DNA from 2 places in the Psychrobacillus syltrankelensis genome. Region 2 is predicted to be linked to the other one. Evidence: a T-box and tRNA genes for the amino acid it is inferred to sense, from the RefSeq annotation. Region 2 holds a T-box; the other holds one or more tRNA genes.

Region 1 (14,498 bases), 1.9 Mb from region 2:
AGAAAACCTTATTAAAGCGAATGTAATAAAATCAGCGCTTTGCACTTCCATAATTGCAATAACAGTTACAAGTGCTAAAGAAATTGTTTTTTCGAGTTTGAATTTTAACATAATCATAATTGCAATAATTGCTGCTAATCCAACGGCTATAAAGTGATTGCCAAAAACTAAAGCAAAAATCACGGCAATGGCAGCTCCAATTAGATTAGATTGTATTTGCTCTATAACGGTCAAATAGGATCTATAAATAGAAGGCTGAATCGCAAAAATCGCAGCTATTCCTGCAAAAACAGGGCTAGGAAGATGGAGTAAGTCTGCTATAAACAGTGAAAAAACAATCGCTACTCCAGTTTTAAATACTCGAGCTCCTAATTTCATTTAATCCTATCCTTTCCATACCAAGGGCTTTATTTAATTATTCCTTTAATTGAGCAAAAGTTCGGTTAACGGCCGTAATTGTTTCTTTAATATCTTCTTCTGTATGAGCAGTAGTAATAAACCATGCTTCATATTTAGAAGGTGCGAGATTAATTCCTTGTTCCAGCATTAGTTTAAAGAACTTTGCAAACATTTCTCCGTCTGTAGCTTCTGCTTGCTCATAGTTTACTACTTTTACGTCAGTAAAATAAACAGAAAGTGCACCTTTTATACGATTAATGGTAATTGTTATCTTATTTTTTTCAGCAGCATCTATGATGCCAGCTTCTAAAATTGCGCCAAGTCTATCAAGTTCTTCATAAACGCCTGGTTGCTGCAAGACTTCTAGACAAGCGATACCTGCTTGCATAGAAGCAGGGTTTCCTGCCATAGTTCCTGCTTGATAAGCAGGTCCAAGTGGTGCTACTTGTTCCATAATTTCTTTTTTCCCACCATAAGCCCCAATCGGAAGACCTCCGCCAATAATTTTACCAAGTGCAGTTAAGTCTGGTGTTTCATTTAACATACTAGAAGCGGCACCATAATGGAATCGGAATGCTGTAATTACTTCATCATATATGACTAAAACACCTTTATCTTTTGCAATCTTGTGAACAAGTGGAAGGAATCCTTCATTTGGCTCAACCATGCCGAAATTACCTACAATTGGTTCAACTAAAATACAAGAAAGTTCTTCTCCCCATTTTTCCATTGCTTCTTCATAAGCTTTTGGATCATTAAATGGAATTGTGATCACTTCTTCTGCAATAGTTTTAGGAACACCTGCAGAGTCAGGAGTACCAAGTGTAGCAGGACCGGAGCCGGCAGCAACTAACACTAAGTCGGAGTGTCCATGATAACAACCTGCAAATTTCATTACTTTCGTTCTACCTGTATAGGCTCTGGCTACTCGAATAGTAGTCATAACAGCTTCTGTACCTGAGTTTACAAAACGCACTTTGTCCATAGAAGGGATAGCATCTTTTAACATTTTAGCAAACGTCACTTCATGTTTTGTCGGTGTGCCATAAAGTAATCCAGATTGAGCAGCTTTTGTAATTGCTTCTGTAATATGTGGATGTGCGTGACCCGTTATGATCGGACCGTATGCAGCTAAATAATCAATATATTTATTTCCATCGACGTCATAAAAATAAGCACCTTCAGCTCTATCCATAACAGTTGGAGCCCCTCCACCAACAGCTTTATATGATCTAGATGGGCTATTCACTCCGCCTACTATATGTTCAAGTGCTTCCTCGTGAATTTGATTTGATAATTTTCTTTCCAATTGTAAAACCTCCGCTTAATTTGCTTCGTCTAGACTCCCACTTCAAGCTTATGCGCTCATTAGTAGTCGCAGTTTACATGATTGTTTATTGGGGAAGACATAGGCACTTGCTCTTTTGTACTTATCTATTGTAGTCAATTTTAATGAAAAATGCGAAAGAAAAATTGAACAAAATGGAAAACTTCGATACGATAGAGTGAGTATAGAGGGAGGAATAACTATATGCAAACACTTGAAGGTATGATTGCACCGAAATTTTCATTAAAAAATGAAGTTGGGGAAATAATCTCGTTAGATAATTTTGCTGGGAAGAAGTATGTTGTACTTTATTTCTACCCTAAAGACTCGACTCCCGGTTGCACGACAGAAGCATGTGATTTTAGAGATTCTCATGAAGCATTTACTGAATTGAATGCTGTTATTTTAGGTGTAAGTGCCGACGATGAAAAAGCACATTCAAAGTTTATAAAAAAATACGGGCTACCTTTCTCATTGTTAATAGATGATACCCATGAAGTATCCGAAGCTTACGGTGTATGGCGTTTGAAAAAGATGTTCGGTAAAGAATTTATGGGAATTGAACGATCAACATTTTTAATAGATCCTACAGGCACAGTTATAAAAGAATGGCGCAATGTAAAGGTTGATGGCCATGTAGAGGAAGCACTAGATATACTAAAAAAAATGTAAAAAATGGAGAATGAAAAATGAAGATATTATTTTCTTTTTTACCTAAACCAGATCAACAAGCAAATTTAATAGCTGGATTTCCAAATGCAGAATTTATCTTTCAAAAGCCTTTTGATGAAGAAACTTTAAAATCCGCAGATATATTTGTCACTTATGGCGAGGATTTGAGTCCATATCATATTGAATCGGCGCATCAGTTAAAATGGATAATGGTTGCTTCTGCTGGATTAGAAAAAATGCCACTAAAGGAGATAGCTAACCGTAATATTATTGTGACAAATGTAAAAGGAATTCACAAAACACCAATGGCTGAATCCATTCTTGCACATATCTTATCTATTAAAAAGTCTCTCTCGATAATTGCTGAAAATCAAAGAAATGGAGAATGGTCTAAAAAGGTAAATTCTTCAGAACTATTTGGAGCAACTGCATTAATATTAGGTCCCGGTGCAATTGGTGGCGAAGTAGGGAGAATCCTACAAGCTTTTGGTGTACATACAATTGGATGTAATCGTAGTGGAGATCCCGCGGATCATATGAATGAAATGATTTCATTTTCTCAACTGAAAGAAGTACTTCCAACAGCGGATATTGTACTTTCAATTCTACCTAGTACTACCGAAACAAGGCATTTATTTACCTACGAGCATTTTCATTGTATGAAGCGAACGTCTATATTTATGAATTTCGGTCGAGGTGATGTGTTGAAAGAGGAAGAACTTCTGAGAGCTTTACAAGAAGGTTGTATTGCACATGCAGTCTTAGATGTATTTGAAAATGAACCTCTACCAAAAGGGCATCCTTTTTGGGAGATGAAAAATGTGATAGTTTCTCCTCATGTTTCTAGTCACTCTTCCCAATATGTAGTTCGAGCATTAGATATATTTATGAAAAATTTGACGATGTGGTTAAATGAGAATAATCAGATGGAGAACTTAATTGATTTGAAAAAGGGATACTGAGTGTGGTTATTTTTCCCTTTTAGTTTAAAAGTTTGACAGCCTATGCTTTTCTTCATTATACTTATTATAACGATTACAAACTAATAATAAATATGAAGAGAGGTGCATTGCGATGACGGAAGTACATTTAAAAGATGCTTTAGATACATTAAAGTCAACTGGTGTACGAATAACACCTCAGCGCCATGCGATATTGGAATTTATTATTCAATCCATGTCACATCCCACTGCGGACGATATATATAAAGCACTTGAAAGTAAGTTTCCTAGTATGAGTGTTGCAACAGTATATAATAACTTACGTGTTTTTAGAGAAGCAGGACTAGTTAAAGAGCTAACATACGGTGACTCTTCTAGTAGATTTGATTTCGCTACAAACGATCATTATCATATGATTTGTAATTCTTGCGGTAAAATTGTTGATTTTCATTATCCAGGTTTAGATGAAGTAGAGCACTTAGCTTCCCACTTAACTGGCTTCGACGTTAGTTCTCATAGAATGGAAATATACGGTGTATGTCCTACTTGTAAAGAGCAGGCAACAACTGTTCAATAGAAAAACCGAGCGTTTTGCCTACGCTCGGTTTTTATGTTTACTCAGGGATTATAGAAATTTAGCATCTGAATAATTAATTATAGTTGTAATCAAAATCTTTCTATTAAAAGTTACAACTACTTTAAATTGTGTAATCCTTAAAAATATAAACATCTTGCTAAAAGCAAGATGTTCATATTATCTCTTTCTATTTAAAGATTGATCGAATTCTTGTCCTTCAAGGTTTGGATCTAGCGTTAATGGTTCTTTGCAATACATACACATATCTACTCTACCTAATACTTTTGTATGCTTCCCACAGTTTGGACAAACAACTTGAACAGCTTTAGTAGATAGTAAACCAATCCAACCATAAACAGCGGTACTAGCTATGATAGATACTACACCGAGTATCATGAAGATAGCAACAAGTACTGGATGCTCTTTAAAAATTATTGCACCGTACATAATGATGAATCCGAAGAATACGAGACCAAGTGCAAATGAACGTATTCGATTTATTTTGTTTTTATATGGTTTCATTTTTCATCCTCCTAATTTCTACATACACTATATCATATTTTTAGTTTAAAATAAGAAATTGAACTATTATATAGAAGGAGATACAAAATAGTTGTCGAAAAACTTATAATATGAAATAAAGGAGGCGCCATTTTGGAAACATTATTGAGACCCATTTATCAAGAAAGAGCAAGTGAAGTAAATACATTAGGAATTATTTTTGTAGAAAAACGTGAAGAAGTTAGTCCGATTACAGATACGTTTGATTCCATTTTATTTATATTGACTAAGGACGCCGATCAACCTATTTTCACAAAACATTATACGTTTAACGATAAAAAAGCAGCGATGCATGTGATTACAGAGAAACAGTTAAGAAAATGGTTATTGCTAGGAACTAACCCTAAGTTAGTAGATTGGTTAATTAATGGACGGGTAGTTTTTGATCGAAATGAGTTTATAGAAAATTTAAAGAGAGAGTTAGATGAATTTCCGATTCAGGGAAGAAAAGCGAGAATGGGGATTGAGTTTGCTAAACTAAGTAGAAGATATTTAGAAGCAAAATTGTTTTTCGAACAGCTGAATTATTTAGATGCGTATAATCATATAGTAGAGTCTCTCCATCATTTAGCACGCTTAGCGGTCTTCGAACATGGAATGCATCCTGAAGTTATGGTTTGGAAACAAGTAAAACAATTAGATCCATCTATTTATAAATTATATGATGAGCTTATTTCTAGTGAAGAAACTCTAGAAAAGAGATTAGAACTTTTATTTCTAGCAAGTGAATTTTTAATTCATTCTAGAATAAAAGAAGGCTCACAACATATATTAGAAGTACTTGACTTGAAAGAATTTTGGACAATCCAAGAGATTCACGAGCAAGAAGAACTTAAAAATTACTCAGTAGATCTAGAAGTTTTTATTGAATTTTTAGTAGATAGAGGACTTATATTTATCGAAAAACGACCTACTAAAAGCAATGAAATCATGCATAGATTCTATAAAGTAAAGTAATCTAATAAAGATGAAAAAAGCGGGCAATAAATTTGTTCGTTTTTTTTGTTGACAATATTATAGAATCCATTGTATTATAATAAGCGTCGTCAAAAACGTTACAAAAATATTGACGAAAAAGTTTTTTGAAAAACTTCTTGACTCATCGGTTGAAAGATGATAAATTAGAGAAGTCGCAAAAAACGACACAACAAAAATGAACATTGAAAACTGAACATGCAAAACGTTAAGACATACAGCTTGAAAGACTAACTTTGTTAGTTTGATAGCAAAACAAAAATGACATCATTTAATGATGATGCCAGCAAAACAAAATGAGCTTTTAAACTAGTTCTATTTTGTTGATTCTCGAGACGTTGTGCAGTGCGAGGAAGCAAGTGAGAGAGGGAGGAAGCGTACTAACGTACGTGACCGACCGAACGAGCGCAGCTGACAAAAGCAATGTGCGGCGTATCGCGAATCAACTTTTATGGAGAGTTTGATCCTGGCTCAGGACGAACGCTGGCGGCATGCCTAATACATGCAAGTCGAGCGAATGACGAAGAAGCTTGCTTCTTCTGATTTAGCGGCGGACGGGTGAGTAACACGTGGGCAACCTGCCCTGTAGATTGGGATAACTCCGGGAAACCGGGGCTAATACCGAATAATCCATTTCCTCACATGTGGAAATGTTAAAAGACGGCATCTCGCTGTCACTACAGGATGGGCCCGCGGCGCATTAGCTAGTTGGTGAGGTAACGGCTCACCAAGGCGACGATGCGTAGCCGACCTGAGAGGGTGATCGGCCACACTGGGACTGAGACACGGCCCAGACTCCTACGGGAGGCAGCAGTAGGGAATCTTCCACAATGGACGAAAGTCTGATGGAGCAATGCCGCGTGAGTGAAGAAGGTTTTCGGATCGTAAAACTCTGTTGTGAGGGAAGAACAAGTACGAGAGTAACTGCTCGTGCCTTGACGGTACCTCATTAGAAAGCCACGGCTAACTACGTGCCAGCAGCCGCGGTAATACGTAGGTGGCAAGCGTTGTCCGGAATTATTGGGCGTAAAGCGCGCGCAGGCGGTCCTTTAAGTCTGATGTGAAATCCCACGGCTCAACCGTGGAAGGTCATTGGAAACTGGGGGACTTGAGTACAGAAGAGGAAAGCGGAATTCCAAGTGTAGCGGTGAAATGCGTAGAGATTTGGAGGAACACCAGTGGCGAAGGCGGCTTTCTGGTCTGTAACTGACGCTGAGGCGCGAAAGCGTGGGGAGCAAACAGGATTAGATACCCTGGTAGTCCACGCCGTAAACGATGAGTGCTAAGTGTTAGGGGGTTTCCGCCCCTTAGTGCTGCAGCTAACGCATTAAGCACTCCGCCTGGGGAGTACGGTCGCAAGACTGAAACTCAAAGGAATTGACGGGGCCCGCACAAGCGGTGGAGCATGTGGTTTAATTCGAAGCAACGCGAAGAACCTTACCAGGTCTTGACATCCCGCTGACCGTTCTAGAGATAGATCTTTCCCTTCGGGGACAGCGGTGACAGGTGGTGCATGGTTGTCGTCAGCTCGTGTCGTGAGATGTTGGGTTAAGTCCCGCAACGAGCGCAACCCTTGATCTTAGTTGCCAGCATTCAGTTGGGCACTCTAAGGTGACTGCCGGTGATAAACCGGAGGAAGGTGGGGATGACGTCAAATCATCATGCCCCTTATGACCTGGGCTACACACGTGCTACAATGGACGGTACAGAGGGTCGCAACCCCGCGAGGGTGAGCTAATCCCATAAAACCGTTCTCAGTTCGGATTGTAGGCTGCAACTCGCCTACATGAAGCCGGAATCGCTAGTAATCGTGGATCAGCATGCCACGGTGAATACGTTCCCGGGCCTTGTACACACCGCCCGTCACACCACGAGAGTTTGTAACACCCGAAGTCGGTGGGGTAACCCTTACGGGAGCCAGCCGCCGAAGGTGGGACAGATGATTGGGGTGAAGTCGTAACAAGGTAGCCGTATCGGAAGGTGCGGCTGGATCACCTCCTTTCTAAGGATAATATCGGAATACAGATTTTTATCTGTATCTTAACGTTTTGCAGTTCAGTTTTGAATGTTCATATATACATATATATGGGAATTCTAAGAGGGCCTATAGCTCAGCTGGTTAGAGCGCACGCCTGATAAGCGTGAGGTCGATGGTTCGAGTCCATTTAGGCCCACCATACCTTTTAAGTTTCGGGGCCTTAGCTCAGCTGGGAGAGCGCCTGCCTTGCACGCAGGAGGTCAGCGGTTCGATCCCGCTAGGCTCCACCAAAACTTTTTACTTGTTCTTTGAAAACTGGATAAAACGACATTGAAAGAAACAAATTCAAGAAATTCAATTTGTAATCACATTAGTGATTATTTTTTGTGTAGTAATTATTTACTAACTTTTTTGTTGGGTTTCAAGACACAAGTAATTCGAGGAAACGAGCGAAGGAGCAGCGGAGCGTACTTACGTACGTGAGCATGCGAGTGAGCGAAGTTGACGAAGAAGTACGATGTGTATTGGAAGTCAAAATGGTTAAGTTAATAAGGGCGCACGGTGAATGCCTTGGCACTAGGAGCCGAAGAAGGACGGCACTAACACCGATATGCTTCGGGGAGCTGTAAGTGAGCTTTGATCCGGAGATTTCCGAATGGGGAAACCCACTGTTCGTAATGGAGCAGTACATTTGCGTGAATACATAGCGCATCTGTGGCAAACCCAGGGAACTGAAACATCTAAGTACCTGGAGGAAGAGAAAGAAAAATCGATTCCCTGAGTAGCGGCGAGCGAAACGGGAAGAGCCCAAACCAAGAGGCTTGCCTCTTGGGGTTGTAGGACACTCTATATAGAGTTACAAAGGAATGAGCTAGACGAAGCGATCTGGAAAGGTCCGCAGGATAGGGTAAAAGCCCCGTAGTCAAAAGTTCATTCTCTCTTGAGTGTATCCTGAGTACGGCGGAACACGTGAAATTCCGTCGGAATCTGGGAGGACCATCTCCCAAGGCTAAATACTACCTAGTGACCGATAGTGAACCAGTACCGTGAGGGAAAGGTGAAAAGCACCCCGGAAGGGGAGTGAAATAGATCCTGAAACCGTGTGCCTACAAGTAGTCAGAGCCCGTTAATGGGTGATGGCGTGCCTTTTGTAGAATGAACCGGCGAGTTACGATTACATGCAAGGTTAAGTTGAGAAGACGGAGCCGCAGCGAAAGCGAGTCTGAATAGGGCGAATGAGTATGTGGTCGTAGACCCGAAACCAGGTGATCTACCCATGTCCAGGATGAAGGTAAGGTAACACTTACTGGAGGTCCGAACCCACGCACGTTGAAAAGTGCGGGGATGAGGTGTGGGTAGCGGAGAAATTCCAATCGAACCTGGAGATAGCTGGTTCTCTCCGAAATAGCTTTAGGGCTAGCCTCAAACGTTAGAATCTTGGAGGTAGAGCACTGTTTGGACTAGGGGCCCATCCCGGGTTACCGAATTCAGACAAACTCCGAATGCCAATGATTTATGTTTGGGAGTCAGACTGCGAGTGATAAGATCCGTAGTCAAGAGGGAAACAGCCCAGACCACCAGCTAAGGTCCCAAAGTATTTGTTAAGTGGAAAAGGATGTGGCGTTGCTTAGACAACCAGGATGTTGGCTTAGAAGCAGCCATCATTTAAAGAGTGCGTAATAGCTCACTGGTCGAGTGACGCTGCGCCGAAAATGTATCGGGGCTAAACAAATCACCGAAGCTGTGGATTGATACCTATGGTATCAGTGGTAGGAGAGCGTTCTAAGGGCGTTGAAGTCAGACCGGAAGGACTGGTGGAGCGCTTAGAAGTGAGAATGCCGGTATGAGTAGCGAAAGATGGGTGAGAATCCCATCCACCGTATGACTAAGGTTTCCTGAGGAAGGCTCGTCCGCTCAGGGTTAGTCGGGACCTAAGTCGAGGCCGATAGGCGTAGACGATGGACAACAGGTTGATATTCCTGTACCACCAAACCACCGTTTGAGTAATGGGGGACGCAGAAGGATAGGGTAAGCGTGCTGTTGGTTATGCACGTCCAAGCAGTAAGGTGTGAGTGTAGGCAAATCCGCACTCTGTAACATTGAGCTGTGATGGCGAGGACTTAGTCCGAAGTTCCTGATTTCACACTGCCAAGAAAAGCCTCTAGCGAGGTGATAGGTGCCCGTACCGCAAACCGACACAGGTAGTCGAGGAGAGAATCCTAAGGTGAGCGAGAGAACTCTCGTTAAGGAACTCGGCAAAATGACCCCGTAACTTCGGGAGAAGGGGTGCTCTTTTGGGTGTATAGCCTAGAAGAGCCGCAGTGAATAGGCCCAGGCGACTGTTTAGCAAAAACACAGGTCTCTGCAAAACCGTAAGGTGAAGTATAGGGGCTGACGCCTGCCCGGTGCTGGAAGGTTAAGAGGAGTGCTTAGCGCAAGCGAAGGTGCGAATTGAAGCCCCAGTAAACGGCGGCCGTAACTATAACGGTCCTAAGGTAGCGAAATTCCTTGTCGGGTAAGTTCCGACCCGCACGAAAGGCGTAACGATCTGGGCACTGTCTCAACGAGAGACTCGGTGAAATTATAGTACCTGTGAAGATGCAGGTTACCCGCGACAGGACGGAAAGACCCCGTGGAGCTTTACTATAGCTTGATATTGAATTTTGGTGCAACTTGTACAGGATAGGCAGGAGCCTTAGAGCCCGGAGCGCCAGCTTCGGAGGAGGCGTCGGTGGGATACTGCCCTGGTTGTATTGAAATTCTAACCCATACCCGTAACCCGGGTAGGAGACAGTGTCAGGCGGGTAGTTTGACTGGGGCGGTCGCCTCCTAAAGTGTAACGGAGGCGCCCAAAGGTTCCCTCAGAATGGTTGGAAATCATTCGAAGAGTGTAAAGGCAGAAGGGAGCTTGACTGCGAGACCTACAAGTCGAGCAGGGTCGAAAGACGGGCTTAGTGATCCGGTGGTTCCGCATGGAAGGGCCATCGCTCAACGGATAAAAGCTACCCCGGGGATAACAGGCTTATCTCCCCAAGAGTCCACATCGACGGGGAGGTTTGGCACCTCGATGTCGGCTCATCGCATCCTGGGGCTGTAGTCGGTCCCAAGGGTTGGGCTGTTCGCCCATTAAAGCGGTACGCGAGCTGGGTTCAGAACGTCGTGAGACAGTTCGGTCCCTATCCGTCGTGGGCGTAGGAAATTTGAGAGGAGCTGTCCTTAGTACGAGAGGACCGGGATGGACACACCGCTGGTGTACCAGTTGTTCTGCCAAGAGCATCGCTGGGTAGCTATGTGTGGACGGGATAAGTGCTGAAAGCATCTAAGCACGAAGCCCCCCTCAAGATGAGATTTCCCATTACGCAAGTAAGTAAGATCCCTCAAAGACGATGAGGTAGATAGGTTCGGGGTGGAAGCGTGGCGACACGTGCAGCTGACGAATACTAATCGATCGAGGACTTAACCAAATATGAATTTGAATTCATCAATGTCTTTTATCCAGTTTTGAGAGAATATTAAAGAGATTTTATTTAAAAAAACTATTGAAGTTTTCTCTAGTTATGGTATAATTAATCTTGTCTTTCAAGTTAATATGTCTAGTGATGATGGAGAAGAGGTCACACCCGTTCCCATACCGAACACGGAAGTTAAGCTCTTCATCGCCGATGGTAGTTGGGGGTTTCCCCCTGTGAGAGTAGGACGTCGCTAGGCGTAATAATATTCCGAAGTAGCTCAGTGGTAGAGCAATCGGCTGTTAACCGATTGGTCGTAGGTTCGAGTCCTACCTTCGGAGCCATTTTTGGAGAGCTGTCCGAGTGGCCGAAGGAGCACGATTGGAAATCGTGTAGGCGGGTAACACTGTCTCAAGGGTTCAAATCCCTTGCTCTCCGCCAGATATTTACTCTCTTATTACATAATAATGGCCCCTTGGTCAAGCGGTTAAGACACCGCCCTTTCACGGCGGTAACACGGGTTCGAATCCCGTAGGGGTCACCATTTTCAAAGTACTTAATTAGGTAAGAAACTAATTGAACGAATGAAGTTAACGCAGAAATGCGCAGCTTATTATGATTTTACCCAGGAGGATTAGCTCAGCTGGGAGAGCATCTGCCTTACAAGCAGAGGGTCGGCGGTTCGAGCCCGTCATCCTCCACCATTAAGTTTTAGAAAACTTAATTAGTAAGTATATTATTGTCGCGGGGTGGAGCAGTTCGGTAGCTCGTCGGGCTCATAACCCGAAGGTCACAGGTTCAAATCCTGTCCCCGCAACCAAATGGTCCCGTGGTGTAGCGGTTAACATGCCTGCCTGTCACGCAGGAGATCGCCGGTTCGATCCCGGTCGGGACCGCCATTTTTTAGAGATTTGAGATAAGCGAGAAGGTCGAGGAAGCGATTGAGTGAAGGAAGGAGCGTACCTGAGTACGTGACTGATTGAACGAATGAAGCTGACAAAGAGATTCGAAGCTTAGCGCAAATCGAATAGAGATTTAGGATTAGCAAGCAGATCAAGGAAGCAATCGAGCGAAAGAAGGAGCGTACCTAAGTACGTGACTGAGAGAGCGAGTGCAGCTGACGAAGAGATGCGACGCTTAGCGTAAATCGAAGTAGGCTCAGTAGCTCAGTCGGTAGAGCAAAGGACTGAAAATCCTTGTGTCGGCGGTTCGATTCCGTCCTGAGCCACCATTTTTAAGCCGGAGTAGCTCAACTGGTAGAGCAACTGACTTGTAATCAGTAGGTTGAGGGTTCAAGTCCTTTCTCCGGCACCACTGTTTAGTGGAGGGGTAGTGAAGTGGCTAAACACGACGGACTGTAAATCCGTTCCTTAGGGTTCGGCGGTTCGAATCCGCCCCCCTCCACCATTTTTATTTTAGGGGCATAGTTTAACGGTAGAATAGAGGTCTCCAAAACCTTTGATGTGGGTTCGATTCCTACTGCCCCTGCCAAATTTACAGTTAACTTGAATAATGGCGGTTGTGGCGAAGTGGTTAACGCATCGGATTGTGATTCCGACATTCGTGGGTTCAATTCCCATCAGTCGCCCCATATTCCTAATTAGTTAGCTTTTTTTTATTTGTGGCGGTCGTGGCGAAGTGGTTAACGCATCGGATTGTGATTCCGACACTCGGGGGTTCAATTCCCCTCGATCGCCCCATTGGGGTATAGCCAAGCGGTAAGGCAACGGATTTTGATTCCGTCATGCCCTGGTTCGAATCCAGGTACCCCAGTTTTTTTGCGGAAGTAGTTCAGTGGTAGAACACCACCTTGCCAAGGTGGGGGTCGCGAGTTCGAACCTCGTCTTCCGCTCCAACTATTAAATGGCGGCATAGCCAAGTGGTAAGGCACAGGTCTGCAACACCTTTATCACCGGTTCAAATCCGGTTGCCGCCTCCAATTTTTATAATAATAACATGTCTTTTATTTTGCCGGTGTGGCGGAATTGGCAGACGCGCGGGACTCAAAATCCCGTATCCTCTGGATGTGTCGGTTCGACCCCGACCACCGGTATTCAATAAAAAGCTTACAAGCGTTGATGTACAAACGTTTGTAAGCTTTTTTCATTTCATATTTTGTTTTTGAAATTAGGTTCTAACGATTAATTTTCAATTTTTTGCACAAATATGCAAAACCACCAACTTCCTATGGAAGGTAGTGTCTTTTATATGGAAGCGACAAATAATGCCCGAACTCTACCAGTATTCCAGATATGACCTAAAGTCATACTCATCAAAACTTCTAACACTTATTAGAGGTCTTTTTTTCGTTAGTAGGCAGTAAAAATAGCAATCTCGATTTTAAACAGGTGCAAATTAAGTAAGTCGAAGCAGCGTATATGAAGTTGCTGGCCTTTTACAGTTTATTAATTTGTTCCTATTTAGTCTTGGAGAACTATTTATAAATTTTAAGTTTCATTAAGAAGAAGTAAGGGAAAATACTAATATATATGTTAGCTTGGTGAAAGTGATTTACTGGATGGGTTAACAATAAAATATAATTTAATAGCAGAGAAATTGGAGGAACTAAAGATGATAAAAAAATATAACTTCATTATGGATGGAAAAATTATAGATGTATATGCTTCATCAAAAGTAGAAGCATATAAAAAAGCAAAGACTATATATTATGAAATGGGTAAGGAAGAAAGTTCACTCAAAAAGAATTGTGTTTAAATGGTTTTGAGAAAATTTTTCACTATTCGCCATATAGTCATTCTTTTGAGTAATAGGAAAGTACACATATAAAAAAACAGCACCATAAGATTCAGATTGTATTAACTTCGACTATTTGGTATATTATTAGGTATATACAATCTGCGATGTGATCAAGTAAATAAGAATTGTGAGACAGAAAATATAGCAGCTTGCTGAGAGCTATATCACCGCTTCTTGTTGAAACCTACCACGGAGATGTTATGCAAACATAACCGTTTCGTTGTCGTTATCCAACGTTTGAGATAGTTCGTTAAATTGACGGACTAATTAAAGGTGGTACCGTGTCTATCCAGTGTAAAGACGCCCTTTTTATAGGGGAGTTTTTACACTTTTTTTATTTTAAAGGAGGAAAAGTAGATGTCTACACAACAAAATGATTTTACAAAATGGTATATCGACACAATTCAAAAGGCGGATCTAATGGATTACACACCAGTTCGTGGGTGTATTGCGTTTAAACCGGATGGCTTTGAAATATGGGAACATATTCAAGATGAAATGAACAGACGTTTTAAAGAAACTGGACATCGTAATGCTTATTTCCCAATGCTTATTCCTGAATCTTTCTTCCAAAAAGAAAAAGATCATATTGAAGGATTTGCTCCAGAGCTACCATGGGTAACAGAAGCAGCTGGTGAAAAACTAGAAGAGCGTTTAGCACTTCGCCCAACTTCTGAAACGATGATTGGTCATTTGTATTCGGATTGGATTAAAAGTTATCGTGATCTACCAGTATTAATTAACCAATGGGCAAACGTGTTCCGTTGGGAAAAGAAGACTCTTCCTTTCATTCGTACTTCTGAATTTTTATGGCAGGAAGGACATACTGCTCATGTCGATGAAGAGGATGCACGTAAAGAAA
Region 2 (14,498 bases):
TACAAGTGGATGAAGCAGTTATTGAATGGATTGTAGTAGAAGGTACGGATGCTGCATTTGGTGCAAGACCACTTAAACGATTTATCCAAAGAAACTTAGAAACCGCAGTAGCTAAACTGTTAATCGGAGGAACCATTCTTCCAGGAAGTACAATTACTGCTTCTATTGAAGATGGCCAACTAGTTATTAAATAGAATATTGCAACATTCAAGTGTTAACTTGAAAAAATCGTAAAATAGAATTACCTAAAATCGCAATATTACACGTTTAGTATGAAAAATCACTTAGAGTTTGCGATACACAAGGTTGATCTTGCGTTATCCTGTTTTAATTTGCGTTATAGAGAACTGATTTGCGATACGCACGTATGGTAATAAAAAATCACATAGAGTTTGCGATATGAAAGGTTGAACTTGCGTTATCCTGTTGTTAATTTGCGTTATAGAGAACTGATTTTGCGATACGTACGCTCGGTAATGAAAAATCACTTAGAGTTTGCGATACACAAGGTTGATCTTGCGTTACTCTGTTTTAATTTGCGTTATAGAGAACTGATTTTGCGATACGCACGCTCGGTAATGAAAAATCACTTAGAGTTTGCGAAGGCTAAAATAAAAAAGCTCCCGAAAAGGGAGCTTTTTTAGTGATGTTCTGATGTAGTTGGTTCGTTTGGAATAATTGCAGAGATGATAAAAATCATAATTGCAACAGGGATTGACATGATCAAGCCATTAGATAATACAAAATCTACATTTTGTACTGAGCTTACTACGTAATTTAACATAGAAACTAGTATTACGGACCAAATAAGTGTCATAATATATTTCATTTGTTTCACCTCAAGCTATTTTTACTATGTTTATCATATCATAACGTCAATCATTTCAAAAGAATATTTGCAGATTCAAACTATGTTGTTGAAAAATGTTCACTAATTCGTTATTATTATTACCAGGTACTAATAATAGATTATAAGAAAAGAGGAACTTTCGTGAATGCAGGAATAATTGGATTAGGAACTTATTCACCAGAGCATATTTTAACAAATGAAGACCTTGAGAAAAAAGTAGATACATCCGATGAATGGATTCGAACTAGAACTGGTATTGAAGAAAGAAGAATAGCGGGACCTGAACAAGATACATCTCACTTAGCTTTTGAAGCAGCTAAAGAAGCAATTAAAGATGCAGGTATTACACCTGATCAAATCGGACTTATACTTGTAGCAACTGTAACACCTGATCGTCCGTTTCCAAGTGTTTCTACAATGCTTCAAGATCAACTTGGTGCAAAAAATGCAGCAGCAATGGACATCTCTGCTGCATGTGCAGGCTTTATGTATGGTTTAGTTACTGCAAAACAATTCGTAGAGTCTGACACGTATTCTCATGTACTTGTTGTTGGAGTGGAAAAGCTTTCAAAAATTACAGATTGGGAAGATCGAAATACAGCTGTTTTGTTTGGAGACGGAGCAGGAGCTGCTGTTATTAGTAAAGTTTCAGAAGGTCGTGGAATCTTGTCGTTTGAGCTAGGAGCAGATGGCAATGGGGGCAAGTATTTATTCCAAGATGGACCTTATCTGGCGATGAATGGCCGTGAAGTTTTTAAGTTTGCAGTTAGACAAATGGGTGAGTCAGCAGTTAATGTTATAGAGAAAGCTGGTCTTTCAAAAGAAGATATTGATATGTTAATCCCGCATCAAGCGAATATTCGTATTATGGATTCTTCAAGAGAAAGATTAGGATTACCTGTCGAAAAAATGTCAAAAACTATCCATAAGTATGGGAATACTTCATCTGCTTCTATTCCACTTTCACTTAAAGAAGAAGTAGTGAATGGAAAAGTAAAAGACGACGACATTATTGTTATGGTTGGTTTCGGTGGCGGCTTAACTTGGGGCGCTATTACATTAAAATGGGGAAAATAAAAGTTAAACATCGGAAGGATGATTATACATGACAAAACGTAGAGTTGTTGTAACAGGAGTCGGTGCTGTTACACCACTAGGAAATGATATAGAAACAACATGGTCAGGTATTAAAGAAGGAAAATCAGGCGTCGGCATGCTTACACGATTGGATGCAAACCAATTTTCCGCAAAAGTGGCAGCCGAAGTAAAAGACTTTGATATTGAGAAATATATTGAGAAAAAAGACGCTCGTAAGATGGATCGTTTTACTCACTATGCGCTTGCAGCGTCTATTATGGCTGTGGAAGATGCTAATTTAACGATTACTGAGGAGCTTGGACTTCGAACTGGAGTATGGATTGGCTCAGGAATCGGTGGGATGGAAACATACGAAGCACAGTTCCGTGTATTTTTAGAAAAAGGAGCTCGTCGTGTTAGTCCATTTTTTGTTCCAATGATGATTCCAGATATGGCGGCAGGTCAAGTTTCTATTCATTTTGGAGCGAAAGCGGTTAATTCATGTACCGTAACAGCTTGTGCATCTGGAACCAATTCGATTGGTGATGCATTTAAAGTAATTGAACGTGGTGATGCGGATGTAATGATTACAGGTGGTGCGGAATCACCTATAACACATATGTCTGTTGCTGGATTCTGCTCAAACACAGCACTTACTTTAAACACGGATCCTCAAACTGCTTCAAGACCATTTGATGCAAACCGAGATGGCTTTGTCATTGGAGAAGGAGCAGGAATTATCATTTTAGAAGAATATGAGCATGCAGTTGCCCGTGGAGCAAAAATTTATGCAGAAATTATTGGGTATGGATCAACAGGTGATGCTCATCATATTACTGCTCCTGCGCCAGAAGGAGAAGGTGCTGCTCGTGCAATGCAACAAGCAATTGCAGATGCAGGTATTAAACCAGAGCAAATCGATTATATTAATGCACATGGAACGAGCACCCCGTATAATGATCAATTTGAAACAATGGCTGTAAAATCAGTATTTGGCGAACACGCATATAAATTAGCGATGAGTTCAACAAAATCAATGACTGGTCATTTACTTGGAGCAGCTGGTGGAGTGGAAGCTATTTTTACAGTACTAGCTTTAAAAGAAGGAATATTACCTCCAACGATGAATTTAGAAACCCCAGATCCAGAATGTAATTTGGATTATGTACCAAATGCCGCTAGAAATGCTGATATTCAGTATGCAATGAGCAATTCATTAGGTTTTGGTGGTCATAATGCGAGTATTTTATTCAAAAAATAATGTTAAATAATGCATAGTAAAATTAAAAAAGTATTTTCCAAATTGAATGGAAAATACTTTTTTATTTTGTCTAAAAAGCTTAGATACTTCAATGGGTTAAATCACTAAAATTTAGATTCCAAAGTTTCCAGTTGCTTGCTGTTCATTAAAGAATTTGTGCGAATTTTTTATTTTATTTAAATAATTTATCTAGTTCCAATTTTCGTAACAAATCGTTGATATAACAGATTTTATAGATAATTCTTCAATTTCAAAAAAGAGTAAATTGAGGGAATAATAAAAAAATGTATTGCGATTGTAATGATACTGTAATAGAATTTACACGAGAGATGAATTAACTGAAAAATTGGAATTCGTGGTTGTGTATAAAATAAAAAAGGTTCTAAAGAAAATACCACTTTTAAAAAAATTTAACGTCATGAAAAAACGGAAGTGAATAGATCAAAGTCTGAATCTAGAAGGGAGTTTTATTTTTAACATGACAAATGAACTTTTAAATATTAAAGATTTACACACTGGTTTTCGCATAAAAGATACATACTATGATGCAGTCGATGGTGTTTCGATTACATTGAAGAAAAATGAAATCCTGGCAATAGTTGGAGAGTCCGGTTGTGGGAAAAGTACTTTAGCAACATCTATTATTGGACTTCATGATCACAATAAAACAAGAGTACAAGGTGAGATTAATTACAACGGAGAAAACCTAGCACGCCTTGATGAAGAAAAGTTTAATAAAGTAAGAGGTGAAGAAATTGGAATGATATTCCAAGATCCTTTATCTGCATTAAATCCACTTATGCGTATAGGTGAGCAAATTGAAGAAGGATTAATTTATCATACGAAAATGACTAGAGATGATAGGGGAAAACGTGTTCTTGAACTGTTAGCACAGGTTGGTATCCCTAATCCTAAGAGGACAGCAAGGCAATTTCCTCATCAGTTATCTGGTGGAATGAGACAGCGTGTTATTATTGCCATTGCAATTTCATGTAAACCAAAAGTTATTATTGCAGACGAACCGACAACTGCTTTGGACGTTACAATACAAGCTCAAATACTGGATTTGCTAAAAGATCTTCAAGCAGAAACAGGTGCGGGTATTATATTAATCACACATGATTTAGGTGTTGTGGCTGAAGTTGCTGATCGTGTTGCGGTTATGTATGCAGGTGAAATTATTGAAGAGGCTCCCGTAGATGAGTTATTTTCAAATCCAAAGCACCCTTATACACGATCATTATTCAACTCTATACCACAAATGAATAGTGAAAATGAAAAACTTCAAGTAATACAAGGCATGGTGCCTTCACTCATGAAATTACCGAGATCTGGTTGTCGTTTCGCAGCAAGGATTCCATGGATTCCAGGTATCGCACATGAGGAAAACCCCACACTTCATGAAGTTTCTCCAGGTCATTTGGTTAGATGTACTTGCTGGAAGCACTTTCATTTTGAAGGTGAAGAAGGGGGGAATACACGATGAGTTTTATGCAAATTAATGATTTACGTGTCCATTATCCAATTCGTGGTGGATTTTTCAATACTGTTATCGATAATGTTCATGCAGTAGATGGGATCAGCTTAGAATTTGAAAAAGGGAAGGCTTATGGATTAGTTGGTGAGTCTGGCTGTGGAAAATCAACAACAGGCAAATCAATAATTGGTCTTGAGAAAATAACTTCTGGGAGCATTATTTATGAAGGGGAAGACGTAACAAATAAGCGTCGTAACCCAAATTCAGCTTTCAATCGTGACATTCAAATGATTTTTCAAGATGCGAATTCAAGTCTAAATCCACGCAAACGGGTTCAAGATATTATTGCAGAGCCAATACGTAATTTTCTAAACCTTACACCAGATGAAGAAAGAAGAAAGATTAATGAGTTATTAGCAATCGTTGGTATGGGCGAAGATGCGAAAGTAAAATACCCACATGAATTTTCAGGTGGCCAAAAGCAACGAATCGGAATTGCACGTGCGATTGCTTGTAATCCTAAGCTAATTATAGCGGATGAACCCGTATCTGCTTTAGACCTTTCAGTGCAGGCACAAGTACTGAACTTTATGAAAGATATTCAAGAGGAATTTGGTTTAAGCTATTTGTTTATCTCCCATGATTTAGGTGTAGTTAAACATATGTGTGATCATATTTCTATCATGTATAAAGGTAGATTCGTTGAGTCTGGGAATAGAGAAGATATTTATACGAATCCAGAACATATTTATACGAAGCGATTATTGTCTGCTATTCCTAATGTTAACCCAATAGGTCGGGATATTCGAAAAAGAGAACGAATTAAGGTTGAATCAGATTATGTAATTGAGCATAAAAATTATTATGATCCAAACGGAAGAGTATTTGACTTAAAACAATTGACAGATACGCATTTTGTAGCGATGAGTGCTCACGAAAAGGGGGGCATGTAATATGTGGAAAACTATTGTACGACGTACTTTAATCATGATTCCTCAGTTGTTGGTTTTAAGTTTATTAATTTTCATTATGGCTAAATTTATGCCTGGAGATCCTTTTACAGGGATGATAACACCTGAAACAGATGCTTCTCGTATAGCGGAGCTTCGTGAATTGGCAGGGTTAAACGATCCGTGGTATGAACAATATGCACGTTGGATCGCGAATGCCGTGCAAGGGGATTTTGGAAAAAGTTATACCTATAAAATGGGAGTATCATCAGTAATTGGTGAACGAGCTATAAACACTTTTTGGCTATCTTTAGTTAGTGCTATTTTACTATATTTAATAGCCATTCCTCTTGGGATTTTAGCTGGCCGTTATCAAGATACATTATTAGATAAGGCAATCGTATTGTATAGCTTTATCGTTTATGCAATTCCGACATTTGTATTATCATTAATTTTCTTATTTCTTTTCGGATATAAATTACATTGGTTCCCAACTGTCGGTAGCGTTGATATTCAATACGATCCAGGTACTTTTGGATACATATGGAGTAAACTGTACCATATGTTGTTGCCGGCCATAACTTATGCAGTACTAGCTACTACAGGAGTTATTCAATATTTACGGTCGGAAATAATTGATTCTAAAAGTCAAGATTATGTACGAACAGCAAGAAGTAAAGGTATTCCAATTAGAAAGGTTTATTCAAGACATATTTTTAGAAATTCTTTGCTCCCAATTGCAGCTTTCTTCGGTTTTACAATAACCGGATTATTAAGTGGATCTATCTTTATTGAAACAATCTTCGGTTATCCAGGGATGGGACAGCTATTTATTTCATCTATTAACTCACGTGATTACAGTGTAATTACTGCACTTGTTATGTTATATGGCTTCTTAACGTTATTAGGTAGTCTATTGTCCGATATTATCATGAGTATTGTTGACCCAAGAATAAGGATAGAATAGGCGAATTATATGTTAAGGAGAGGTGAATAAGCATGAAAATTGAAGCGAATAAGAAAGAAGAAGTGGAAGTAAACGCACCTGCAACTGGGATGCAAGTTATTTTTAGAGAGTTTAAAAAAGATAAATTAGCAATGTTTTCACTTATAGCTTTATTTATAGTAATTATTGGAGTTTTCATCTGGGCAAAGCTTATTGATCAAGAGACTTTAATGCGAGTTAGCCTAAGAGATAAATATGCTTCCCCTGGGGATAAGTTTTTTTTAGGTGCTGACCAAGGTGGTAAAGATATACTTGGGCAACTTGTAATCGGAGCTAAAAATTCAATTGCAATCGCTATTTCTATTACAATTATTACCGGTATATTCGGTATAATTGTTGGTTTAATTTGTGGCTATTTTGGTGGATGGATTGATAATCTTTTTATGAGAATTATCGACTTTTTCATTACTATACCATCACTGATGTTAATCATCGTATTTGTTACGATTGTACCTAAATATTCAATTACAGCATTCATTTTGATTTTGAGTATTTTCATTTGGCCTCCTACTGCACGTCTTGTACGAAGTAAGGCTTTGTCTGAAAGTAGACGTGATTATGTCAATGCGTCTAAAACGTTGGGTACTAATGGATTCCTTATTATTTTTAAAGAGATTATGCCCAATTTAAGTTCCATATTAATTGTCGAAATGACATTAAACTTTGCCGGTAACGTTGGTATTGAAACAGGCTTATCATTTCTTGGATTTGGGTTACCACCTACCACTCCAAGTTTAGGAACACTTATAAGCTATGCAAATAACCCGCTTGTATTAGAACAGAAGTGGTGGGTATGGTTACCTGCATCGATATTTATCTTACTTATGATGTTAGGAATCAACTATGTAGGGCAGGCATTACGCCGCTCGGCAGATGCAAAACAACGTCTTGGATAAAACCAATTCGGATTTGGTATTAAACGTTTACCGTTTGATATAAAAAGAATAGAGAATAAAAAGGAGGAAATAGAAATGAATAAAAAGCTTTGGACATTACTAGCAGTACTTATAGCTTTCATGCTTGTTCTTGGTGCTTGTAACAAGAATAGCGAAGAGCCTGCAAAAGGTACCGATGAAGGCAAAACAGAAGAAGGCAATAAAGAAGAAGGTAAAACAGAAGAAACAACGGAAGAAACGGTAGCTGAAGAACCTGATGCATTATTCCCAAAAGAAGTTACAAATGATGGGGATGTAATTAAAGGCGGTATTTTAAAAGTTGCAATGGCTAAGGATGAACCTTTCCTAGGTATCTTCTCTGACGTTTTATCAGATGATGCATATGATAGTGATCTTTCTTCTTATGCAAGTAACTCTATATTTGAAACAGATGGAGATTTCTTATTAACTGATAAAGGTATTGCAAGTATGGAAGTTGATAAAGATAATAGCAAAGTAATTATTAAGATTCGTGATGGAGTAAAATGGTCTGACGGCGAACCACTTATAATTGAAGACTTAATTCAACCGTACTTAATTATTGGTCATAAAGATTATACTGGAGTTCGTTATGATGCAGACTTCCAAAATATAATAGGTGCTGTTGAATATCATGAAGGAAAAGCAGACACAATTTCTGGACTTAAGAAATTAGATGAATCAACTTTAGAAATTTCATTTAAAGTATTATCTCCTGCTATATTTAGTGGTGGAGACGGACTGTGGAGTTCTGCTGAACCAAGTCATATATTAAAAGATCTTCCAATTAAGACTTTAGTTGAATCTGATGCAGTTCGTAAAAACCCAGTTACCTTAGGTGCATTTAAATTTGATAAAATTACACCAGGAGAATCTGTTCAATATGTAGCCAATGAAAATTATTGGAAAGGTAGACCTAAACTAGACGGAGTATTAGTGAAAGTTGTACCAACCAGCTCTATTTCTAAAGCAATCCAATCAGGAGAATACGATATTGCTTCGCACTTTAGTGCTACAAAGATTGAAGAAGTGAAAGACTTTGATAATATTAGTATCCTAGGACGCAAAGAACTTTCTTATTCTTACCTAGGCTTCAAACTAGGTAAATACGATACTGATAAAGGTGAAGTTATTACGGATATTGAAGGATCAAAAATGGGTGATGTAAAATTACGTCAAGCAATGGGATATGCACTTGATGTAGAACAAGTTGCGGAAGTTTACTATAATGGATTGCGTGAACGCGCTAACTCTTTAATTCCACCAGTTTTCGCATCTTTCTATGACGCTACTTTAGAAGGTTATAAATATGATCCAGAAAAAGCTAAAGCGTTATTAGATGAGGCTGGCTACAAAGATGTTAATGGCGATGGAATTCGTGAAGACAAAAATGGTAAACCTTTAGAAATCAAGTTTGCAACAATGTCAGGTGATGATGTTGCAGAAGATATCACACAGTTCTACTTACAAAACTGGAAAGATGTTGGCTTAAATGTGACATTAACTACCGGTCGTACAATCGAATTCAATAGCTTCTATGATAAAGTAGAAGCTGATGATCCTGAAATTGATATTTTCATGGCTGCATGGAGAACAGGAACAAACCCATCTCCATCAGGTCTTTATTCAAAAGCAGCTCAATATAATTTTAGCCGTTTCTCTTCTGATTTCTTAGAGAAAACATTAGCAAATATTGACTCACCGGAAGCATTTGATGCTAAATACCGAGCTGACCAGTTCCGTGAATGGCAAGTATACATGGCTGAACAAGCTCCTGTTATTCCTACTTTGTATCGTTATGAATTAGTACCGGTTAACAAACGTGTGAAAAACTACAATATTGACTATGCTAATCCAACAGAATTACAAGACATTGAATTAGTTTCTGATACTGGAGTTAAATCTACAAAATAATTAATAAAAAACCGTTCCTAAACGAAAGTTTAGGAACGGTTTTTCATATGGTTTAAGAAGGATGTGATACATATTAGACTTTTACTTTTTTTAATCAGTTATGGATTAGCTGTAATTAGCTGTTCTCATTTAGTACTGTATTTGAACTTTTTAACTTTAGGTCACTCTTGGAATTCTGTAGTACTCTTTATAGTAAGTTCAAATGAATTTGTTGTATTCTGTTTATCGCTTCTTTCTTTATCGGTTATCGTCTTCTTCCGAGGCCCATTGCGGCTTCCATCTTAGACAAGGTTTGTTGAGCAAGGGTATTCGCTTTTTCTGCACCTTGGTCTAAAATGTCATCAAGCTCTGAAGAGTTTAATAAATGTTCATAACGAGCTTGGATTGGAGCAAAGTGATCGTTTATCACTTGGGCAACCGATGCCTTAAAATCACCATAGCCTTTTCCTTCGTATTTTTGTACAAGCGATTCAATCGTTACATTTGTTAACGCAGCTTCGATCGTTAATAAATTGGAAACCCCAGGTTTATTTTCAGGATCGTAAGCAACAATACCTTCTGAATCGGTTACAGAGCTTTTAATTTTCTTTTCAATTTCTTTTGGTGTATCTAAAATACGAATTGTTGCTTTTAGATTTGGATCGGATTTACTCATCTTCTTAAGAGGGTCTTGAAGTGATTTAATACGTGCACCACTTTTCGGAAGCTGAATTTCAGGGATTATAAGGACATCCCCGTAGCGTTTATTAAATCTTTCTGCTAAATCGCGTGTTAATTCAACATGTTGCTTTTGGTCATCTCCAACTGGAACGATATCGGTTTGGTACAAAAGAATATCTGCCGCCATTAATGGGGGGTAGGTTAAAAGGGCAGCTGAAACTGCATCCTTTCCATCAGATTTATCTTTGAACTGTGTCATTCTTTCTAATTCTCCAATATAAGAGACGCATTGCATAATCCAGCCGGCTTGAGCATGTGCGGGTACTTCCGATTGAATAAATAATGTTGATTTTTCTGGGTCGATTCCTACAGCAAGATATAATGCAGCAAGTGAACGAATATGTTTACTTAATTCCTGTGGATCTTGTGGTACAGTAATAGCATGTTGGTCGACTATACAAAATACACATTCATAATCATCTTGTAGTGTTATAAATTGTCGAAAAGCTCCAATATAATTACCTAGAGTGATTGTTCCTGTCGGTTGTACACCTGAAAATATTTTCTTCATCATTTTTCCTCCTTAATAAAATAAAAAAACACCATACATCCCTAAAAAAGGGACGAATGATGTATAATCCGTGGTACCACCCAGCTTGCTAAAAGTAAATTAGCCACTCTTCTTCGTAACGTGAAGGGGTCGGTATATGCTACTCATAATTCACATATACTGCTCAAAAGCCCATTCTATTTGACGTATGTTCTGTTTGCACCAACCACAGACTCTCTCCACATACAATTTCAAATATACTTTTCTTTGTCATAGCATCTAATATTGTTTAAAACATTATAGTATAGGAGAAACTTAATAATCAAGTTAAAAAACTAACTATAATATACAAATAAAGCAATACACATACAAAGTAAACTAGATAATCCTAATGCAATTATCGGCTTATAAGGAAATGAAAAGACTTCAGAAGGTAAACGCATTTGATTCACTTCATTTTTTATATGTCTTGGAGTAAAAACTTTTCTTGAACTCTCTATGAAAAAATCAAAAAAACCACCCGAGACAACATAAGATATTAAGCCGAAGAATGTAATTGATCCTCCAATATAAAAAGACATATTTGCATAAGAAACTAGGTTACAATTTCCATATACTAAAAACGTTAGTAGGAAAATAAGAAGTTGTAAACCTAAAAAAAAGATAATTTTTGTTTTCATATTTCACCTCTACAAGAATAGATTATAGAAGATAAAATAAAATTAATCAAAACTTTAGTTAAATATTTGCAAAAAACAAGAAATTCCTTTACCAAAGATTCACAATTGTTAGGACAATGTAATGATTTTGTTACAAATCTGTAAAAACTTCTTTAAAAAACCTGTACAAGTTAAAAGGAAAATGTATAATAAAGAATGTAATGAATTTTTCAGAATATTTAAAGGGGGTTATTCTATTGAAGAATAGCAAATTTTTATGGCTTTTTAGCCTAATGTTAGTTCTTAGTATTTTCCTTGCTGCTTGTGGCGACAAAGAAAAAGCTACTGAAACTACTACTGACAAACCAGAAGACAATTCAACAACAACAGAAGAACCAGCTGCACTAGATGAGGAGCAAGTTCTTAACTTAATCGAGTCTGCAGAAATTCCAACAATGGATTCATCTCTAATGACTGATACAGTTGGTTTCGTAGTTCTTAATAACGTAAACGAAGGTTTATATCGTTTGAACGCTGAGAATGTTGCTGTTCCTGCAATTTCTGCAGGTGAACCAACAATTTCTGAAGACGGATTAGTTTACACTTTCACTCTTCGTGATGCTAACTGGTCAGACGGTTCTAAAGTAACAGCTAACGATTTTGAATATGCTTGGAAACGTGCGATGAACCCGGATATGGCTTCAGAATACGGTCCATACATGATGTCAGGCGTTATCAAAAATGCTACTGAAATTTCAGAAGGTAAAATGGATTTCAATGAACTTGGGGTTAAAGCTCTTGATGAAAAAACATTAGAAGTAACGCTTGAAAAACCAGTTCCTTACTTTTTATCATTAATGTCATTCGGAACATTCTATCCATTAAAAGAAGAGTTCGTTAAAGCTCAAGGCGATAACTATGCGAAAAACTCTGATGCATTATTATATAATGGCCCATTCACACTTGCTGATTGGGATGGAACAGGTTTAACTTGGAAATATCTTAAAAATGAACAATACTGGGATAAAGATACAGTAAAACTTACACAAATTAACTGGGATGTTGTAAAAGAAAATTCAACTATGGTTAACTTATATCAAAACGGTGAAAAAGATCGTACTGGTCTTTCAGGGGAATTTGCAATGCAATATGCTGATGATCCAGAACTTATCAATCAACCAGATACTGCTGTGTACTATTTCAAATATAACCAAGAGCGTCTTGGTAAAAAATCTCCACTTGCTAACGTAAATATTCGTGAAGCAATTTCAAAAGCATTTAACAAAGAAGATTTAACTTCTGTAGTTTTAGCAAATGGTTCTATGCCAGCTGGCTACTTAATTCCAAAAGATTTCTATTTTGATGAAGATGGAAACGATTTCCGCGATGTTAATGGCGACATGACTGCATTCAATGTAGAAGCAGCGCAAGCGGCATGGGAAAAAGGTTTATCTGAGTTAGGTGTAAAAGAACTTTCTTTAGAAATTCTTGGAGGCGACTCTGACCTTTCTAAAAAAATGGATGAGTACTTAAAATCTCAATTAGAAACTAATTTAAAAGGTCTAAAAATTACACTTAAAGAAGTTCCATTCTCAGTTCGTCTTGAATTAGATACTAAACAAGACTATGACATCCAATTTGCTGGATGGGGTCCAGATTACCAAGATCCATATACGTTCTTAACTTTATGGGAAACAAATGGTGGAAACAACCACATGGGATATTCAAACGCTGAGTATGATCAATTATTAAAAGATATTAACGGTAAACTTGCACTTGATCCACAAGCTCGTTGGGAAGCAATGGCAAGAGCTGAAAAAATCGTTGTAGGAGAAGAGTACGCGATTGGACCAGTTTACCAAAAAGGTGCAAGAATCTTACAAAAACCATATGTAAAAGGTATTGCTAAACACCCATTCGGTGGGGATTATAGCTACAAATGGGCTTATATTGAAGGTAAAAACTAAAAGTATTTTTAAGTCTTAAAAATCTCATAGTTAGAGAGTATATGGAATCCTTTTGGGTCATATACTCTCTTTTTAAATGAATCAGAATTCACAAAATATTTTATTATTTTTTTTGGTTTTGACAATTGCTAAGCTTTTCTGTTTAGATATATATAGATTAATATAATCTCAGAGAACATATTTTATTTAGGAGGTGCAACGATGGCGAAATATATTATTCGACGTGTTATTTATATGTTTATTACGTTTTTCCTGATTGCAACAGCAACGTTTTTCTTAATGAAGGCGCTTCCAGGTTCCCCGATAAGCTCTGCTCCAAAACTATCCCCTTCCCAACTTGCGATGGTGGAAGCGAAATATGGATTAGATCAACCTGTTGCAGTGCAATATGGTAAATACATGTTAAATTTAGTGAAAGGTGATCTAGGTAACTCATTCCAGTTTAAAAATGCAAATGTTACCGAGCTAATTTTGAAACGTTTAGGTCCATCTTTTCAAATTGGATCGCAAGGATTAGTTCTCGGAGTGATAATTGGTATACTGTTCGGAATGATTGCAGCTTTAAGGCAAAATACTATTTGGGATTACGGTAGTACATTTGTTGCTATTATTGGTATCTCAGTTCCATCTTTCGTTTTCGCAACATTATTACAATATTGGTTTGGTGTTAAGTGGCAAATACTTCCTGTAGCTTTATGGAAAGACGGTTGGATGTCTAGCGTTCTTCCTTCTATTGCTTTAGCAATGGGGCCACTTGCAACAGCATCACGTTTTATACGAACAGAAATGATAGAAGTTTTAAGTTCCGACTATATTACGTTAGCTAAATCAAAAGGTGCGAGCGGGTTTGAAATTGCTTTTAAGCATGCTTTCCGAAATGCTTTAATACCGCTTGTAACTGTTTTAGGACCGTTAGCAGCTGGATTACTAACAGGTTCTCTTGTAATCGAAAAAATATTTGCTATTCCAGGAATTGGGGAGCAATTCGTTAAGTCGATTAGTTCAAATGACTTTTCTATCATAATGGGAACAACTTTGTTTTTCTCTGCGTTTTTAATTATTGTAATATTCGTAGTAGATATTCTTTATGGAATAATTGATCCGCGTATTCGTTTGTCAGGAGGTAGTAAATAATGAGTCAAGATATAAAAAAATTACCTGCTGATTCTTTTGAAAGAATTCAAATTGATAGCTCACATGCAGAAAAAATTAC

What was found. The T-box of region 2 lies ahead of trpS (tryptophan--tRNA ligase). A T-box ahead of a tRNA ligase gene usually reads a tRNA of that ligase, here a tRNA-Trp.
Region 1: it has a tRNA-Trp gene. The T-box ahead of trpS (tryptophan--tRNA ligase) is inferred to sense a tRNA for this amino acid. The anticodon was not compared.

Annotation. Positions count from the first base shown of each region.
Region 1 is NZ_CM144227.1:3,495,367-3,509,864, forward strand. It holds gene ACTSKG_RS17100 (FUSC family protein) at 1-378, opposite strand, end outside; gene ACTSKG_RS17105 (glutamate-1-semialdehyde 2,1-aminomutase) at 416-1,708, opposite strand; gene bcp (thioredoxin-dependent thiol peroxidase) at 1,931-2,398, shown strand; gene ACTSKG_RS17115 (D-2-hydroxyacid dehydrogenase) at 2,416-3,360, shown strand; gene perR (peroxide-responsive transcriptional repressor PerR) at 3,473-3,916, shown strand; gene ACTSKG_RS17125 (YgzB family protein) at 4,094-4,438, opposite strand; gene ACTSKG_RS17130 (nucleotidyltransferase-like protein) at 4,571-5,434, shown strand; rRNA gene ACTSKG_RS17135 (16S ribosomal RNA) at 5,901-7,454, shown strand; tRNA gene ACTSKG_RS17140 (tRNA-Ile) at 7,553-7,629, shown strand; tRNA gene ACTSKG_RS17145 (tRNA-Ala) at 7,645-7,720, shown strand; rRNA gene ACTSKG_RS17150 (23S ribosomal RNA) at 7,969-10,894, shown strand; rRNA gene rrf (5S ribosomal RNA) at 11,023-11,138, shown strand; tRNA gene ACTSKG_RS17160 (tRNA-Asn) at 11,149-11,223, shown strand; tRNA gene ACTSKG_RS17165 (tRNA-Ser) at 11,229-11,320, shown strand; tRNA gene ACTSKG_RS17170 (tRNA-Glu) at 11,349-11,423, shown strand; tRNA gene ACTSKG_RS17175 (tRNA-Val) at 11,508-11,583, shown strand; tRNA gene ACTSKG_RS17180 (tRNA-Met) at 11,623-11,699, shown strand; tRNA gene ACTSKG_RS17185 (tRNA-Asp) at 11,703-11,778, shown strand; tRNA gene ACTSKG_RS17190 (tRNA-Phe) at 12,035-12,110, shown strand; tRNA gene ACTSKG_RS17195 (tRNA-Thr) at 12,118-12,193, shown strand; tRNA gene ACTSKG_RS17200 (tRNA-Tyr) at 12,203-12,286, shown strand; tRNA gene ACTSKG_RS17205 (tRNA-Trp) at 12,297-12,370, shown strand; tRNA gene ACTSKG_RS17210 (tRNA-His) at 12,395-12,470, shown strand; tRNA gene ACTSKG_RS17215 (tRNA-His) at 12,504-12,579, shown strand; tRNA gene ACTSKG_RS17220 (tRNA-Gln) at 12,581-12,652, shown strand; tRNA gene ACTSKG_RS17225 (tRNA-Gly) at 12,660-12,734, shown strand; tRNA gene ACTSKG_RS17230 (tRNA-Cys) at 12,745-12,818, shown strand; tRNA gene ACTSKG_RS17235 (tRNA-Leu) at 12,850-12,932, shown strand; gene ACTSKG_RS17240 (hypothetical protein) at 13,451-13,594, shown strand; gene proS (proline--tRNA ligase) at 13,994-14,498, shown strand, end outside.
Region 2 is NZ_CM144227.1:1,462,472-1,476,969, reverse strand. It holds gene ACTSKG_RS07405 (ATP-dependent Clp protease ATP-binding subunit) at 1-194, shown strand, start outside; gene ACTSKG_RS07400 (YjzD family protein) at 641-829, opposite strand; gene ACTSKG_RS07395 (beta-ketoacyl-ACP synthase III) at 992-1,927, shown strand; gene fabF (beta-ketoacyl-ACP synthase II) at 1,956-3,188, shown strand; gene ACTSKG_RS07385 (ABC transporter ATP-binding protein) at 3,667-4,674, shown strand; gene ACTSKG_RS07380 (ATP-binding cassette domain-containing protein) at 4,671-5,618, shown strand; gene opp4B (oligopeptide ABC transporter permease) at 5,620-6,582, shown strand; gene ACTSKG_RS07370 (ABC transporter permease) at 6,615-7,517, shown strand; gene ACTSKG_RS07365 (oligopeptide ABC transporter substrate-binding protein) at 7,593-9,449, shown strand; gene ACTSKG_RS07360 (hypothetical protein) at 9,513-9,734, shown strand; gene trpS (tryptophan--tRNA ligase) at 9,694-10,680, opposite strand; T-box leader at 10,726-10,942, opposite strand; gene ACTSKG_RS07350 (DUF3899 domain-containing protein) at 10,995-11,339, opposite strand; gene ACTSKG_RS07345 (peptide ABC transporter substrate-binding protein) at 11,576-13,285, shown strand; gene opp3b (oligopeptide ABC transporter permease) at 13,487-14,419, shown strand; gene opp3C (oligopeptide ABC transporter permease) at 14,419-14,498, shown strand, end outside.